DNA from 4 places in the Glutamicibacter sp. X7 genome. Region 4 is predicted to be linked to each of the others. Evidence: riboswitches for the same ligand, from Rfam matches in the RefSeq annotation. Region 4 holds a riboswitch; each other region holds the start of a gene.
What was found. A riboswitch is a leader RNA that binds a small molecule or an ion and turns the genes downstream of it on or off. The one in region 4 is predicted to bind thiamine pyrophosphate.

Region 1 (4,278 bases), 330 kb from region 4:
CCAGTCCGCCGGCGCCGATCAGCAGCACCTTGGCGTTGCGGATGCGGCGCTGCCCCTCGGGACCGACCCCGGGCAGGGTCAGATGCCGGGCGTAGCGGGCCAGCTCATCCGGTGACAGCGGCGGACCGGGGGCCACCAACGGGGGCAGCGGCATCTACAGTTCACCGACCAGCGTCTGCATCATGCCCTCGGCAGGTGAGGAGGCCAGCGCCACGTCACGGCGCGGAATTCGCCCGGCCAGGTGGGCGGCACGCCCGGCGCGCACCGCCTCGCGCATCCCCTGAGCCATCAGCGCCGGGTTGTGCGCGCGGGTAACCGCGCTGGCCAGCAGCACCGCGCTGCACCCCAGCTCCATGGCCAACGCCGCATCCGAGGCGGTGCCCACCCCGGCGTCGAGAATCACCGGCACGTTGCTGCGTGCGACGATGGTGGAAATATTGTGCGGGTTAAGGATGCCCAGCCCGGAGCCGATCGGTGAACCGGCGGGCATGATGGCGGCCACCCCCACATCCTCGAGACGCTTGGCCAGGGCCGGGTCGTCGTTGGTGTAGGCGAAGACCGTGAAATCCTCGGCCACCAGCTGCTCGGCGGCGCTAAACAGCTCGATCGGATCGGGCAGCAGGGTGTGCTCGTCGGCGATGACCTCGAGCTTGATCCAGTTGGTTTCCAACGCCTCGCGGGCCAGTTGGGCGGTGAGCAACGCGTCGCGGGCGGTGAAGCATCCGGCGGTATTCGGCAGCGGGCGCACGTTGTTGCGGCGCAGTAGCTCATAGACCGACCCGGAGCCGGCGGCGGCGAAATGCCGGATGGCCACGGTGGTGATCTCGGTGCCGGAGGCCTCCAGCGCCTGTTCGACACTGGCCAGCGAACTGGCCCCGCCGGTGCCGAGGATGAGCCGCGAGCTAAACTGCTGCCCGTCGATTTCAAACGTGTCGGTAGCCAAGTGGTCGATGGTGCTCATGATTAGCCTCCTTGGGCTGCGGTGACGATATCGAGGCGGTCCCCGGCACAGAGTGCGTAGCTGGCCCACTTGCCGCGCGGAAGCACCGCGCCGTTCACGGCGAGGGCGACCCCGAGGCGGCTGCCGTCCACGGCACGCCCGTCCTCGCCCAGTGCACGTCCGGTGTGCGTGGCGATCAGGTCGCGGGCGGTGCTGCCGGCTGGCACGCTGTGCGCCTGGTTGTTCAGCTGGATGTCGATGCTGTGCATTTAGGTTGCCTCCACGGGTTGGGCTGGCAGGTGGCCGCCGGTGAAGCGGCTCAGGGACAGGGTGGTTTGTTGGGCGGCGGGCAGCTGCCCGCCGGTGGCGAGGGTGGCGGTGGCCTTGGCGGCGAAGGGAGTCAGCAGAATCCCGTGCCGGAAGTAGCCGGTGGAGACCACCAGGCCCTGCTCGACGCGTTCGATAATGGGTACGTCGTCCTCGGTGCCAGGCCGGGCCCGGGCGATCACCTCCAGGAGCGAGGCGTCGGCCACCCCGGGCACCAGTCGCCGGGCATCGTCGAGCAGGGTGTGCAACGCCCCCACATTGACCTCGGCGCGGCCGTCTTCGCGGCTGCTGGCCCCGAGCACCAGCGAACCGTCGCGGCGTGGCACCAGGTAGACCGGGCGGCGGTTGACGATCCCGCGCACCGTGTGCTCGATCAGCGGCCGTCCGCCGTGCGGGCGCAGCCGCACAATGTCGCCGTACACCGGACGCAGCGGTAGCTCCGGGGCACCGGCCAGCGCACCGAGTCCGGTGGCTAATACCACGCAGTGGCCTTCAACCACTCGCCCCGAGGCGAGGCGTACCCCGCTGATCGTTCCGGCCTCGCGGAGCACCTCGATGGCCTGCTCGCGGACCAGCTCGGCGTGCAGGTAGCGCAGCAGGATAGCGGTCAGCGAGCGTGGGTCGACCTGATGATCGTCGGCAAAGCGCATGGCCCCGGCAATATTGGCCGCCAACGCCGGTTCGGCCGCCCGGGCCTGCGAACCCAGCAGCCGTTCGGTGCGCAGCCCCAGGGATTGTTGCAAGGATTCGAGTTCGTTCAAGGCCTGCCGGTCGGCGGCCTCGGCGGCCACCACGAGTGTCGCGTTATCCCGGTAGTCCGGGCGCTCTCCGGTGATCGCCTCGATGCGGTCGATGAACTGAGGGTAGTCGGCGGCGGCCTGCACCATCAACGGGTGCAGGGTGTGTTGGCCCCAGACGGTTTCGGCGGCCGGGGCAAGCATGCCGGCGGCGGCGTGGCTGGCCCCACCGGCCGGGTCGGGGTCGATCACATTGACCGTATGCCCGGCTGTTTTGAGTTCGAAGGCGGTGGCGAGGCCGATGATTCCGGCGCCCACGACGAGAATATGCACGACGGCACACTTCCTTCCTACGGCGGCATCACCCGCATCAGGTCTGGCGGTCGGCGTTCGGCCCTCTCAGCCCACGTTCCAATCGGTGGGCTCCCGCGAAGTTGTTGCGATTATAAGCATGAGCCCGCTCACTAAGCGAAATTCCATGACGTGAGCATTTAGCCTCGCGGCGTGATCTACTGTGATCATGCAGCACACGGATTTTCCGCAGATTCTCGACCCCGCCGCTCCCCTCGTCGAGCACCTGACCGCCAGTGAGGCACGGCTACTGGATCCGGCCGTGCGGCACGACGAAAAGTCCCTGCGCGAGCTGCTGCACCCGCACTTCACCGAGGTCGGCGTCTCGGGCACCAGCTATGATTTCGCCGCCATCGTGGCCCTGCTGCAAGCTGAGCCCGCCGCCGACGCCGGACCTGGGGTCCCCGGCAAAGTGCTTGCACCGCAGCTGTGTTTGCTGGCCCCACAGACCGCGCTGCTGCGCTGGCGTTCCGAGACCGGCTCGGTACCTGCCCACCGCAGTTCGCTGTGGCAAAAGCACGAGGGCGAATGGCGTTTGCTCTTTCATCAGGGTACGGCGACCAGCGAGCCGCTACCCGCAGCCGCCGCAGAGCTAGAGCAACCTAATGCCGACGACGCACCACGTTCTACCGCGGCACACCCCGCCGCACCACACGACGGCATCTTCCTGCGCCCCCTCGAACCGGAGGACGCACAGGCGGTGTTGGCGGCCTTTGATTCGGACGCCGCGGCCATGGCTCGGCAAGGTCAGGTGACCACCATGGCCGAAGCCGAGCAGTATGTGGCCCGGCTGCTGGATCCGGCCAACCTTCAGCTCCCACTGGCCATCGCCACCGAAGACGGGCTGGCCGGTTTGGTCAGCGCCGGGATCGATGCCACCAATAACAACGCCTGGGTCTGGTACTGGATGCACGCCGCGTACCGGGGTCGCGGTGTGGTCAGCGCGGCGCTGCGTACCCTGGCTCGGGTACTTTTCGACACGCACGGGATCCACCGGCTCGAGTTGGGCCTGCGCGTGAATAATCCGGGCTCGCGCCGCGTGGCCGAAAGGGCCGGATTCATCTGCGAGGGCCGCGAGCGCGGCAAGTTCCTCATTGACGGGCAGCGCGTGGATACCCTGCTGTACTCCCGGCTGGCCAGTGACCCACGGCCGGCCTCGGCACGCGAGCTGCCCTTGCACCAATAATTACCGGGCAAAGGCAAGGGGACCGCCCACCGTGTGGTGGGCGATCCCCCGATAGTGCCGATCGTCGGTTGATCGAGCCTCAGCTTTAGCGGAACGGATCGGTATCCGGCAGGTCGGTACCCTTAGGTCCGTTGTCCTCGCCCAGCTTGGACTTGGCCAGCACCTTGGCCGCTGCGTCGCGTCCGCCGAGACCGAAGGCCAGTGCCGCGGCCAGCGCCGCACCGATGACTACCGCGCCGAAGGCCATATTCACGATCGAATCGGCCAGGCCCATGTAGCGCAGGCCCATGGCCACGAACAGGGCGATCGCGGTGTAGCGCACGATCTTCGAGGCGGTGCCGTCGGCCATGAACTTGCTGATCACGTTGGCCACGACGAAACCGGCGGCGATGATCAGGCCACCGAAGAGCACCCGGCCACCCAGGGCCAGCACCTCGTTGAGGATGTTGGTGATCGCCGGGAAGTTCAGCATCTGTGCGGCCATCACACCGAAGAAGAGCACAATGGCGATGCGCACGATGGTGGCGATAATGCCCGAGGCGCTCTGCCCCTCCGGCACGATGCCCCAGCCGGCGACGGCCCGGTCGGTGCCCACCCCGTGCAGGGTGGATTCGAGCAGCTGCCCAACGAACTTGGCGATCATGATACCGATGGCCAGCAGCACCAGTGCCATCAGCACCTGTGGGATAGCGGCCAGTACCAGTTCGAGCATGCGCTGTGCAGGACCGGAGATAGCT
Region 2 (4,278 bases), 900 kb from region 4:
GTTCCATGCGTGTGAGTTGTATCTATGCGCGGAGAAGAATATTCGGCGAGAACGCCATAGGCCCCTACAAGGGCATCCGGGCAGCTACTGGAGTTCAGATGGCCACCCTTGGCCACGACGAGCACATCGTGGCGATCGGCCAGCTGCCGCGCAAGCTCAATAACTTCTTCCCACCGCTCTGGGACGGGTTGGCCGCTGAGAGCGGCCAGCTCGTCGATATTCGGGGTCAGCACCGTGGCGCGGGGAAGCAATTGTTGCAATGCCGCCGTGGCGTCCGCGTCGAGTAGCGAGTCTCCGCTGGTGGCGATCATGACCGGGTCGAGCACCACCGGCACCTCGATGTGAGCCAGCCAGTCGGCAACCTGCGCGATGACTGCGGCATTGGAGAGCATCCCGATTTTCACCGCATCGATCCGCACGTCCTCGCTGACCGCACGGAGCTGCTCACCGACGAACTCTGGCTCGATGGCATGGACAGACCGTACACCTTGGGTGTTCTGGGCGGTCAGTGCGGTAATGACGCTCATGCCGTAGCCGCCGCAGGCGGCGATGGTTTTCAGGTCGGCTTGGATCCCGGCGCCGCCCGAGGGGTCGGATCCGGCAACAGAGAGAATATTCAGGCTCATCGGGCGGACTCCCAAGCGTCGATCAGTTCACGGGTTGCGGTTTCGGGGCTTTGTGCGGCGCAGATTGCGCGAACCACGGCCATGCCGGCGGCTCCGCCTTGACGCAGGGCGCTGGCGTCCTGCGCGGTCAGGGCGCCGATGGCGACGCAGGGAAGATCTACCCGACCGGCAGCACGCAGGAAGCCATCGATCCCAATAGGTGTTGGGTGGTCTTTTTTGGTTGGTGTGGCTCGGATGGCTCCGACGCCCAGATAGTCGATGGCCTGCGCATCACGCGCGGCTTGGGCCAGCTGATCGTCGGAGGAGGCGCTGAGCCCGATAATGCCTTCGCCAATCAGCGTGCGGGCCACCCGAACCGGAAGATCCTTCTGCCCGATGTGGATACCGGTGACCGCGGCACCCGCCGCACGGGCGGCCAAATAGACGTCGATCCGGTCGTTGATCAGCAGTTCGGCTTTGCCCTCGGTCAGTTCGGCGGCCGCGATGGCCAGCTCATAGAATTCCCGCGCGGTTTCCTCTTTCGCGCGCAATTGCACCCACTGAATGCCACCGGCGACCGCCTGCGCGATCACTTCAAGGGTGCTATGCGGGGTGCAGCTTGCCGTATTTGCCACTAAGTAGGGGCCAAGTTCACGCATTCAACAGTCCTCTAATGCTTCTCATGTCGTACGAAGTCGATGTCACTGGGCGTTACCTCGCCCAGCTCATCTAGAAAATTCACTGCAAAGCTTCCAGGTCCGCGGGAACGCGACCACGCACGTTCGGCGGCTAGTCCATACCAAGCGTGGGCGGACACGGCCGCTTCAAAGACCTCGTCGCTGGCGGCGACCATGGCGGCCGTGAAGGCTCCGAGGGCACACCCGCCGCCGGTAACCTTGGTCAGCGCCAAACCATCGGTATGAACGAGGGTGATGCGGTGGGCCTCGATGATGGCATCGGCCGGACCGGATATGGCAACGACGCTGCCGTAGCGGCGCGCTAGGTCGGTCCCGGCATCCATTGCGGCCGTGACGCTGTCGGTGGAATCAACGCCGCGGCCGGCGGATTCAAAGCCGGCCAGTGCGAGGATCTCCGAGGCATTGCCGCGGATCAGGGTGGGCCGAGCTGGCAGCAGGCTGCGGGCAAAATCGGTGCGCTCGCCAAGGGCACCGACGGCCACCGGATCAAGAATCCATGGGGTGTTTGCCTCGTTGGCCCCGGCAACCGCCTGCTCCATGGCGCGCATTTGTTCGGTGGTCGGGGTGCCGAGGTTGACCAACACCGCGGAGGCCACCTTGGCAAATTCGCGGGCTTCCCCGGGCAGATTGGTCATCGCGGGGGCCGCGCCAGCGGCCAGCAATACATTTGCCGTGAAGTTGCTGACCACCACGTTGGTTAGACAGAACACCAAGGGTTGTTGCGCGCGCATGCGTTCGGCAACGACAGATAGTCTCATGCGACATCCCTCCGCTAGTTTGACCTAGTTCAGGTTCAACGGGTCTCATCTCAGTCGGCGGCGCCGACACCCCGTGTCACTCGATGCGAGCGTACGTAACCTCGCGGCAGATCACAAATTCATGACCGGCGCCGAATAAGCGCGATCAGTGTGGTCTCATCGACGCCTTGGGCTCGTGCCAAGGCAAGTAGGTCATCCACGGCCTGCAGGATATCCCGCTCCATATGCGGTTTAGCGTGACCGGCGGCCACCACCGTGCCGGCCCGTCGCCGTGACTGCACCAGGCCTTGAGCCTCGAGTTCCTTATAGGCGCGCGCGACGGTGCCGGTTGCCACGCCTAGATCGGTGGCCAGCGCGCGAACCGTGGGGAGTCTGCTCCCCTCGGGTAGCTCGCCTAAGGCGATGAAGGTGGCGACCTGGCTACGGATCTGCTCGTAGGGAGGTAACGCAGCATCCAGGTCCACGGTAATCTTGGCGCTCATCGAATCCCTACAGAGCTGGATCTCTGCATCTTGGGGGTTGCCGGGCGCTGCAAGGCCAGCACGGCGGGTGCAAAGCAGATCACCACGCCGACTAATCCGAAATCGTTCAACAGTTGATACCCCAGTAGCAACATGGACACGATGGCCCCGGTCACCACGCGGAGCGAGCGGAATTCCAGAACCTGCCGGTACCAGATTTCTTGCTGCGCGGTGACGTTCCAGGGGATCTTTGTTGCACGGATGAGCGCACAGAAACCCGCATATGCCGCGACAAGCGCGCTAACTAAGACGAGCGGGATCCACCAGGTAGGGGTGACAAAGCCCCACAACATATCTAGCGGGGGATTTAGCAGGAAGTAGAGGGTTACTGCCACAGCAATTCCGGCGCTGATATAGGTCCATCGGGGCAAGGGGGCCGATGGCCTGGCCAGATGCCCCAGAGTTCGCGTCCGAATGATCATGTAGAGCAGGTACGCGGCGTTGATCAGTAGATACAAGAAGGCTACTGCCGTGATGAGGAGCAAAATAGCCGTGGTGCGTTCAGCCGTGGGCATGCTTGCAGGTCCGGTGCTCGGCAACATCTGCCAGAAGGCGGCGGCTACCAGTAGAGCCAGCGTAGCGCTCATGTACTGCACCGCGAATAGTTGTTCACGCAGCCGTCCGAAGGGGGAGATTGCCTGGCGGCGGCGCGCCTCGAAGTTCGTTGGTGGGCGCCAGAGCAACATGCCGAAGGAGATGGCCAGGACGGCGTAGTTCGCCGTTTCGTCCCAGCGGCCGGCAACGCTCTCGAGCCGATCCATATAGTCGATTCCGCCGCCGAGCCCGTCGAGGAACTCTGTAGACCGGTCGTAGAGCCACCGCGCCTTGTAGTGCAAGGCCTGAGCGGCGGTCGTGGCCAGAAGCACGGTCACGGTGCGATACAGCCGGTTGAGCCAGGTGATGCGCAGCAGCCGATTATCGTGTTCGGTGATTCCCTCCAGTGGCTTGCGGCGCAAGATGACCAGTGTGGCGATCAGTGCAACCACCAGAAGCGCCACGAGACTCAATAGCAGGTAGGGCAGCAGCTCCGCGGAATCGCGTAGGCCGGGCTGGGCCGAGTGGGTGATGGAGTAGTTTTCTCCATCGCCCTCGGTGATTTCGGGTCGGGGCGCTAGGCCCGGGACATCACGCACGCTGTGCAGGGCGACGAGGCCGGCGGCAAAGACGCTGAGCATCACCGCAACCAGGGTTTTGGGGATCAAACCCGAGAGCGTGCGTGGTTCGAGGGAAGCGGTGCGTTGCGGAGCAAGCTTGCGGGGCCAGGTGAATTGCCCGGCGAAGTAAAGAAAAGCCACCCACAGTGCGGGGGTGGTGGCAACTCCCACGGCCTCGGGTATACCCAGTGGCTGAGATTCATGCAGTTGGATGCTTTGCAGCGCGTCAAGCGAATTCGCTGAAGTGCTGGCAAAGAAGCCGATCGTTGCGCACCAGAAGGCGTGCCGTCTGGCTAGCTCCAGACGATCTGTGTTCCTTCCCGTCGCTAAGCCGCGCAGAATCACATAGAAAATCAATGCGGCAACGGCAAAGCTACCCAACTGAGCGCTCAAGGGATTAGTCATGGATCCACCTTTCCCCAATTAATGTATCAACAGTTTGATACAAAAGACAGGTTGCCGTCCGCGCGAAGCCCGTCCGGTGCCGTACTCTCATGTTTATGGGCTTGTTTACCTCTACTCCGCTTCCCGAACCGGTGGGC
Region 3 (4,278 bases), 700 kb from region 4:
CCTCGGCGGGGACCCGGTAGGTGAACTCCTCACCGGTCAGGGTGGTGATGTGCGAGACGCGCTCGAAGAGAACCTTGCCGTCCTCGTCCTTGGCCACAATATGGCGGGTTGCTCCGTCCTCCGAGATGCTCCACTCACCTTGCATCTTGGGCTCGTCATCCAAGGTATACATCTGGAAGCTGCCGTCCTGGTTGAAGTAGGCGTAGCCAACGAAATTCGCGGCGCGTTCGTCGCTCAAGTCCACCTCTTGGTCGTCCTGATCCACGGCGCCGGTCGTTTCCCATGCGGTAGCGGCCAGCAGCTGAGAGGGGCTTTGCGTCGCGGAGGCCTCGGCGGAAGTGGTTGGCTGCTCGGAGACGCCCGAGGCGCAGGAGACAAGTAGGCCCGCGGCCAACAGGGCAGAACCCAGGGCGGTGGCGGTCTTGACTGGCTTGGAGCGGAAGTTCATCGGAGATCCTTCGTCGATCGGCAATAGTTGGCGGCCGCTCACCGTGCTCGGCGGGCCGCTTAGTATCTATCGTCGCCGCGAGGCGCAGTGCGTGGCATCGGGCAGTTGACCACGAAGAAATAGCCAATTGGGGGATCTTTGACCCGGCGGGGAGCGAAGGCTTAACGACTAATGGCCCCGGTAACTACCGGGGCCATCAGTCGATCATCACTCGCACCTTCATGAGGTACTTATGACTATAGGGCTCGAGTCTGTGCTAATCCTTTGGGATTGGAGGAAACTAGCCGATAATCCTGTCTAGCTACTTGGCTCACCCACCGGAATTTCGGCGCTGACATAAACCTTTCCGCCGGACGCGAGGAATTCAGCCGATTTTTCTGCCATTCCGACCAGCGCCTGCTGTTCGGCGGCCGAACCGTACTCATTGCGGATGTCCTGGCTGATGCGCATCGAGCAGAACTTCGGCCCGCACATGGAGCAGAAGTGCGCGGTTTTCGCCGGTTCGGCGGGCAGGGTTTCATCGTGGAATTCCTGGGCGGTGACCGGATCGAGCGAGAGCGAGAACTGATCGTTCCAGCGGAACTCGAAGCGGGCCTTGCTCAGCGCGTCGTCGCGTGCCTGGGCCATGGGGTGACCCTTGGCCAGATCTGCGGCGTGGGCGGCGATCTTGTAGGTGATCACACCCGTCTTCACGTCGTCGCGGTTCGGCAACCCCAGGTGCTCCTTGGGGGTGACATAGCAGAGCATGGCGGTGCCGTAGCGGGCGATCTCGGTGGCGCCAATGGCGCTGGTGATGTGGTCATAACCCGGAGCGATATCGGTGACCAGTGGGCCCAGCGTGTAGAACGGGGCACCATCACACAGTTCCTGCTGGCGTTCCACATTCTCGCGGACCAGGTGCAGCGGGATGTGCCCGGGTCCCTCGACCATGACCTGCACGTCGTACTTCCAGGCGCGTTTGGTCAGTTCGGCCAGCGTATCGAGTTCGGCGAATTGTGCTGCGTCGTTGGCGTCCGCGATGGAGCCGGGGCGTAGCCCGTCGCCGAGGGAGAAGGCCACGTCGTACTTGGCGAAGATCTCGCACAGCTCGTCGAAGTGCTCGTAGAGGAAATTCTCCTTGTGGTGGGCCAGGCACCAGCCGGCCATAATCGACCCGCCGCGCGAGACGATCCCGGTGACACGATCGGCCGTGAGCGGGATGTAGCGCAAGAGCACCCCGGCGTGAATGGTCATGTAGTCCACGCCCTGCTCGCATTGCTCAATGACGGTGTCGCGGAAAATCTCCCAGGTCAGCGCGTTAGCCTCGCCGTTGACCTTCTCCAGCGCCTGATAGATCGGCACGGTGCCGATGGGCACCGGGGAATTGCGCAGGATCCACTCGCGCGTGGTGTGGATATCATCACCGGTGGACAGATCCATTACGGTGTCGGCCCCCCACGCGGTGGCCCACTGCAGCTTCGAAACTTCTTCGGCGATGGAGCTGGTCACCGCCGAGTTACCGATATTGGCGTTGATCTTGACCAGGAAGGCGCGGCCGATGATCATCGGCTCCGCTTCCGGGTGGTTGATATTGGCCGGAATGATGGCCCGGCCGGCGGCCAACTCGCTACGTACCTTCTCCACATCGCAGCCCTCGCGCAGGGCCACATAGCGCATCTCCTCGGTGATCAGCCCGCGGCGCGCATAGTGCATCTGGGTGACGCGCTGCTCACCGGTGGCACGCAACGGGGTGGGGCGCCGCCCGGCCCACTCCTCGCTGGCGGTGCCGCGGCGTAGCGCGGACTTGCCGTCGTCGAGCAAGTTGCGCCCGCGCCCGGCATAGTCCTCAACGTCGCCGCGTCCCCGGATCCACTGTTCGCGGAAGGGTGGCAGTCCCTGTACCGGGTCGCTGCCGGGGCCGCAGGTGCGGTACACCTGCAACGGGGGATTGCTTCGCCCATCGGGGGAATCGGCCAACTCGATTTCGGTGACCGGAACGCGCAGGTCACCCTCCTCGAGATAGGACAGAGAATGGGCAGGGTGCTGCTGAAATTCATTCATGGAATGAGCTCACTTCCTTCGCCGGCATTACCCGGACAGGTTCGACGGTCTCGAACAGCTACAGTTCGATCTCAGCCCGTGCTTACGGACACCCGTGTGGTCGCGATTACGCTAACACGTTCGGGGCGGTGCCTGGCAAGTTGGTGTCGGTCCGGGCGCGCGGTGGCCAGCGCGAACACGTAGGCTTAACGGGACGTAGTTCCGCTCGATCAGCAAGGATGGCTCATGGCCGGCAAGAAACGCCAGGGTAAGAAGAACGCCGGAGCGGGAAACCCCGCCAAGTCGGCTCCGCGGGGGCGTAGCGTGCACCGGTTGCAGGCCGGAATCGCGCTCGACGCGCTACGTGATGACTATGCCCTGTGGGTGCGCGAACAAGCGCCGGGCTTCGATAAGTCGCAGGCGCAGCAGGTGGCCGAGATGCAGCTAGATGTCGTGAAGTCCGTGGGCGGCGAATACGCTCAGGCGGCCGGCAACGCCCATCTGCGCGCGATCGACCCGGAACTGTTCGGCGAGGTATTCGCCGAATTCTTGGTGTCGCTGCCCGAAGGGGTGGAGGTCGAGCCAATTTTCGGGGCCTGGATCGACTACCTCCAGTATCTCGCCGCCCGCGGTCTCTGGGAGGGGCCGCAGGAAGAGCTCGAGGCCTTGCAGGAGATCCTCGAATCCGCGCTGACCGGGTTCGCCGAGGATGACGCGGAGCTGGTGCAGTTGCTGCGCGGCACCGACCTGTACACGAAGGTCAAGGACCTCGCGCTGGCGCTCGGTGAGGGTGTGCACCTCGATGAGTTCACCCGCGACGACAGCCCGGCCCGGGAACGGATCATGCGTTCGGTGGGTGTTGATCCGGCCACTACCAGCGGTGATGCGCCGGCTCCGGAGGTTTTCGCCCATGTCTGGAACGCCGCGGTGATGTCCGTGGTGGAGCCCGGCGAAGAACTTGTTGTGCGCGATGAGGCGGCCTTCGCCAGCCTGACCGAGGGGGAGGCCGGCGACAGCGCCCAGGTGCTCTTCGAGATGGCGGTGGGCTGCGTGCAAAGCCACCTGTTGCCGCATCAGGACCCCAGCGAGCGCGACGAGGCGCATTACTTGATCTTGCGGAACCTGCTGGTCACCGCGGTGACCGGTAAGGATGCGGAGTTTGAGCCGCTGCGACGCAGCGTGGGCCCGAAGCTATTCGACGTGGTGTTGCCCGAGGCACAGGCCGCGTTGGCCTCGCTGGCCGGTTTTGGGCTACTGAGCGCCGCAGGCGATTCCTACGAGGTCGATGAACGGTTGCTGCCGGTCATTTCCGCCGGGGTCAGCGAGGCCGAAAGCCTCATCGAGGCCGCCGAATAAGCGGGGTCGAGCCTACTGTTCCCCGGCCTCCCAGGCGGCCAGCGTGGCGCGGGCCTGCCGCAACACCGGTTCGTCGATCATCTGCCCCTCGAAGCTGAACACCCCGGAATTCTCGGTGGCGGCGCGCAGGATGCGCGAGGCCGCGGCGGCCTCCTGCGCATCGGGGTAGTAGGCCCGCCGAATGACCGGAACCTGGCTTGGGTGGATGCAGGCCTTGGCGGTGAAGCCGCTGGCCCGGGCATCCTGCGCCTCGGCAAGCAAGCCGGCGGTGTCGGGAATGTCCAGGTACACCGAATCGATCGCGGCCTTGCCGTGCGCGGCGGCATGTATCAGCACCTGGGCGCGGGCATAGCGGGCCACCTGACGGTAGCTGCCGTCGGTGCCGCGGGAGCTGGTGCCGCCGAGCGAGGCGATCAGATCCTCGGCGCCCCACATCAGACCCACCACGTTATTGG
Region 4 (4,278 bases):
CTGGCCCTGTTCAAGGGGCGGGCGACTCGTAGCTCGTTGATCGCGGTACCGCTGCGCACCGAGTCGGATCTGATCGTGATGACCGTGGGGCATGTGCTCACCCTGATCCCCGGGTCCTTCGTCGTTGACGTGGACCGACGCAGCTCCACGTTGTATCTGCACTACGCGGATACCGAGGATGAGCAGGCCGTGGAGCGGGCGCGAACCCAGATTCGCGATATCGAACGCCGATTGATCATGGCCATAGGCAGTAAGAGCGAGTACGAGGCAATCAAAGCCGAGTGCGGACCGAAGTTTTCGGCGAGGAAGGCACAATGATGACCGAGATAGTGATGTGGGTATGCGGCTCGGTGTTATCGGTCGCCTTGATCCTATGCGTCATTCGCGTGGCGAAAGGCCCCTCGATCCTCGACCGAGTGTTGGCCTTGGACGTGATGCTTTTGATCGTTTCGGCCGCGGTCTGCCTGGAAATGTATTACAACCGGCACCTGGATAACGTGCTTTTCGTCGTGGTCGCGTGCACGGTGGGCTTCATCGGTTCGGTGACCGTCTCACGCTATGTAACCGATCAGAGGAACGCCTGATGGACGCCTTTCTGGATGTGCTCGCTGCCGTCTTCCTAATCATTGGTTGTCTGCTGTCTTTGGTGGCTGGTATCGGTTTAATGACCTTCCCCGACTTGCTCACCCGCTTGCATGCCGCGACCAAACCACAGGTACTGGGGTTTCTGCTGATCTTCATTGCCCTGGCCATCCACCTACGCTCTTGGGCCGTGGTGCCCGTGCTGGCCTTGGCCTGGGGGATGCAGTTGCTGACCGCACCGGTCTCCGCCCATATGATCGGCCGCTCGGGCTACCGCACGAAGCACGTGAGTCACAAGTCGATCTATAGTGATGAGCTCGCCGCAGCGATCCGCGCGGTTGAAGCCGAACAGCGGCATGACCAAGGCCCGCCACCGGAACAGCAGTGACGGGCCTTAGGCTACGTAAAAACTACTTCTTCGTGAGCTTCGACAGCGCCTTATTTGCGCCGCGGTCGGCGATCACCTGAATGACTGCGGCCACCGCTGCGGAGAATACGGCAAAGGAGATTGCCTGACGCATCGTGGCCTCGGCCTGCGCATCCTTTCCGCGTGGGGCATCGTTGCCGGTGAAACCCTTCCAGGTGCGATCCACCAGCTTCGTGGCCAGTGCACCGGCACCGAGTGAAACCAACATGGTGACGATTTTAGAAACGGCGTTCATCGTGCTCCCTCTTGTTCATATCCGGTCCTCTGCTTACCCGTCTCCAGCTTACCTGCGCTAAGCTTGGGGCGCAGAACCATTCCGACAGGGGAGCGCCATGTCCTTTAACAAGGACCAAAGGCGCTGAGAGTGCGATAGATCGCAGACCCTCGAACCTGCTCCGGCTAATACCGGCGAAGGAAGTCGAGCATCTCGGATGCGGAAACCCGTTTCGGCCCATTTAATAGGACGCGCGGTTTGCGTACATCCCCCCTCCTTATCTCAGGAGGAGACCATCATGAGTACTTCAGCAATTAAGCCCCGTGCCAGTTGGCGCGTGGTAGATATCGTCATCGCCTCGGCCATCGCAGTGGCCTCCGGTGTGGTTTTTTGGGCGTGGAACGCGAGCTACGGCTTTGTATCCCTAGGCTTCGTCGCCTTCCCGCCAGCCGCCGCCTTCGTTTCGGGCATGTGGCTTTTCCCGGCAGCCCTGGGCGCCTTGATTATCCGCAAGCCCGGTGCCGCTTTGTACTGTGAAATGCTGGCCGCAATCATCTCGGCCTTGCTGGGTTCCCAATGGGGACTGACCGTCCTGCTCTCCGGGCTCGTACAGGGTCTGGGCGCCGAAGTAGTCTTCGCGGCCGTGCGCTACCGGAAATTCGCCCTGCCCGTGGCACTTATTGCCGGGTTGATGTCCGGATTCTTTGGAGGGTTCACCGAGGCCTACGTACTGGCCTACTACGAGGCCTACACCCCGTTCATGAAGTTCTTCCACGTACTGGCCATGTCGATCTCCGGCATGATCATCGCTGGACTATTGCCATGGCTGGCCACGCGTGGCTTGGCCCGCACCGGTGCGTTGGGTGCGCTAGCTAGTCGTCGAGCCCACCTTGAAGGGGCCTGGCGGGGACAGAGTCGATGAGTGCCGGGCTGGGGGAACAGCGTCCTGCGACGGTGCGCACCCAAGCCTTGGCCGTCTCTGCCGAGAACTTCGGGTGGCGTCATGCCGAACGTGAGCAGCCCGCACTTCAAGGCCTCAACCTTCGTATTCCCGCAGGGCAGAAGGTGCTGCTGCTCGGGCCCTCGGGGGCCGGAAAGTCCACGCTGCTCTATGCTCTGGCCGGCATCCTCGAAGTCGATGAACTGAGCGAAGCCACTGGGTCCTTACGGGTGGGAGGCCAGGATGTCTTTAGCGCCAAGCAACCGGTCGGGCTCATGCAGCAGGACCCGGAAACGCAGATTGTGCAATCTCGGGTTGTCGACGATGTTGCGTTCGGCGCCGAGAATCTTGGCATGGACCCGGAACTCATTCGCGAACGGATCACCCCGGCGCTGCAGGCCGTGGGCCTGGGCGCCCTCGACGGGGAGCACCGCACCGCGCACCTCTCCGGTGGACAAAAACAGCGCCTAGCGCTCGCCGGGATCTTGGCCATGGAGCCGGGGTTGATGCTGCTGGACGAACCCACGGCCAATATCGACCCCGAGGGTGTGCCCGCCCTACGCGATGCGGTACTTTCGGCCGCCGAGAGTACCGGCGCTACGTTGATCGTGGTGGAGCATCGGCTCGAGGCTTGGGCCGATGCGGTAGACCGCGTGGTGGTGCTGGCCCCCGGAGGCGGCGTTGCCCACGATGTTGACCCGCAGGCACTGTTCAGCGACCGGCAGTTGCGCGCCGAGCTGAGCGCTGCCGGCCTCTGGGTGCCGGGCATCGTCCCGGAGACCACCGTGTTTGCCGGCACCCCGGGGGTGGAGCTATTGCATGCGCAAGATCTCGTTGCCGCACGCTCGGCGCAGGCACCGAAGACCGCCGCAGTGGATCTGCAGATTCGGGCCGGAGCTGCCTACTGTATTCGAGGAGCCAACGGAGCCGGGAAATCCACCCTGGCGCTGACCCTCGGAGGGCTGCTCGAGCCTTCCAGCGGCACCTTGCGAGCCAGCGAGGACCTTGCCGGGGAACTTTCCGAGCAACCCTTTAGTTGGAAGGCCGGAAAGCTCATTGCGCGCATTGGAACGGTGTTCCAAGAGCCCGAGCACCAGTTCGTCACGCAGAGCGTGCGTGAAGAGCTGGAGTTTGCCCCGCGCCGGGCCCACGCCGCCGATCCCGCGGCGCCGGCCTTCGACGAAGAGCGGATCGCCGCCCGAGTTGATCAGTTGCTGCGCCGCTTGCGCCTCGAAGACCTCGCGGAGGCGAATCCCTTCACCCTCTCCGGTGGGGAGAAACGTCGGCTGTCGGTTGCCACCGTGCTGGCCGCCGACCCGCAGGTGCTGATCCTCGATGAGCCCACCTTTGGACAGGACGCCAATACTTGGCGAGAACTGGTGCAGCTACTCATCGAGGCTCTCGAAGCCGGCACCGCGGTCATTGCGGTAACCCACGATGAGCAGTTCTCCGCGGCCCTAGCCTCCCAAGAATTGCAGTTGCCGGCGCCACGTGAAACTTCTGAGGCCACCGGACGGCCGGGCCCAATGCTCGATGCGCCGTTGGGGGAGTCATGGTTGGCCGGTATCAATCCGCTGGCGAAGCTTGCCGCGGTGGCTGCCGCCACCCTGCCGTTGGTGTCCACCATGGACTGGGTCTCTGCCTCTGTGATTATTGTGGCGACCCTGGTGGCACTCCCGCTGGCCGGACTGCGCCTGCTCTCGTTCCTGCGCCGGGCGTGGCCGCTACTGGCCGCTGGCGCGGTGGCCGGCTGGGGTGTGGCGCTGGTGGGCGAGGACGCCGGCCGAATCCTGTTGCATCTTGGGGTGTTCACGGTGACCGAGGGCTCGGTGGCCGCCGGTGCGGCGACCGGGCTGCGAGCTATCGGCTTGGCGATTCCCATGGTGCTACTCGTGGCCAGCACCAATCCGAGTGATCTCGGCGGGGCGCTATCTCAACAACTGCGAGTGCCGCACCGTTTCGTGTTGGGCGCGCTGGCAGGGATGCGCTTACTGGGCCTGCTCACCGAGGAATTCACCACGCTGGCCTTGGCCCGGCGGGCCCGAGGTGTCGGGAACTTCGGTTCGCCGCGGCAACGCCTACGAGCTCAATTGGGTCAGTGTCTGGCGCTATTGG

Region 1: linked by a shared signal. The riboswitch ahead of thiO (glycine oxidase ThiO) and the one ahead of ACYU0X_RS13175 (ECF transporter S component) in region 4 are both predicted to bind thiamine pyrophosphate.
Region 2: linked by a shared signal. The riboswitch ahead of thiM (hydroxyethylthiazole kinase) and the one ahead of ACYU0X_RS13175 (ECF transporter S component) in region 4 are both predicted to bind thiamine pyrophosphate.
Region 3: linked by a shared signal. The riboswitch ahead of thiC (phosphomethylpyrimidine synthase ThiC) and the one ahead of ACYU0X_RS13175 (ECF transporter S component) in region 4 are both predicted to bind thiamine pyrophosphate.

What each region holds. Positions count from the first base shown of each region.
Region 1 covers NZ_CM142678.1:2,422,172-2,426,449, forward strand. The annotation lists gene ACYU0X_RS11535 (ThiF family adenylyltransferase) at 1-154, opposite strand, end outside; gene ACYU0X_RS11540 (thiazole synthase) at 155-961, opposite strand; gene thiS (sulfur carrier protein ThiS) at 964-1,209, opposite strand; gene thiO (glycine oxidase ThiO) at 1,210-2,337, opposite strand; TPP riboswitch at 2,334-2,444, opposite strand; gene ACYU0X_RS11555 (GNAT family N-acetyltransferase) at 2,525-3,541, shown strand; gene ACYU0X_RS11560 (mechanosensitive ion channel) at 3,627-4,278, opposite strand, start outside.
Region 2 covers NZ_CM142678.1:55,049-59,326, forward strand. The annotation lists gene thiD (bifunctional hydroxymethylpyrimidine kinase/phosphomethylpyrimidine kinase) at 1-626, opposite strand, end outside; gene thiE (thiamine phosphate synthase) at 623-1,264, opposite strand; gene thiM (hydroxyethylthiazole kinase) at 1,276-2,061, opposite strand; TPP riboswitch at 2,051-2,145, opposite strand; gene ACYU0X_RS00300 (GntR family transcriptional regulator) at 2,181-2,543, opposite strand; gene ACYU0X_RS00305 (hypothetical protein) at 2,540-4,141, opposite strand; gene ACYU0X_RS00310 (aldehyde dehydrogenase family protein) at 4,237-4,278, shown strand, end outside.
Region 3 covers NZ_CM142678.1:3,457,632-3,461,909, reverse strand. The annotation lists gene ACYU0X_RS16410 (DUF4822 domain-containing protein) at 1-448, opposite strand, end outside; gene thiC (phosphomethylpyrimidine synthase ThiC) at 746-2,488, opposite strand; TPP riboswitch at 2,485-2,594, opposite strand; gene ACYU0X_RS16400 (hypothetical protein) at 2,714-3,823, shown strand; gene ACYU0X_RS16395 (HpcH/HpaI aldolase/citrate lyase family protein) at 3,836-4,278, opposite strand, start outside.
Region 4 covers NZ_CM142678.1:2,756,874-2,761,151, reverse strand. The annotation lists gene ACYU0X_RS13195 (Na+/H+ antiporter subunit E) at 1-318, shown strand, start outside; gene ACYU0X_RS13190 (monovalent cation/H+ antiporter complex subunit F) at 315-584, shown strand; gene mnhG (monovalent cation/H(+) antiporter subunit G) at 584-970, shown strand; gene ACYU0X_RS13180 (DUF4235 domain-containing protein) at 993-1,244, opposite strand; TPP riboswitch at 1,321-1,443, shown strand; gene ACYU0X_RS13175 (ECF transporter S component) at 1,522-2,145, shown strand; gene ACYU0X_RS13170 (ATP-binding cassette domain-containing protein) at 2,142-4,278, shown strand, end outside.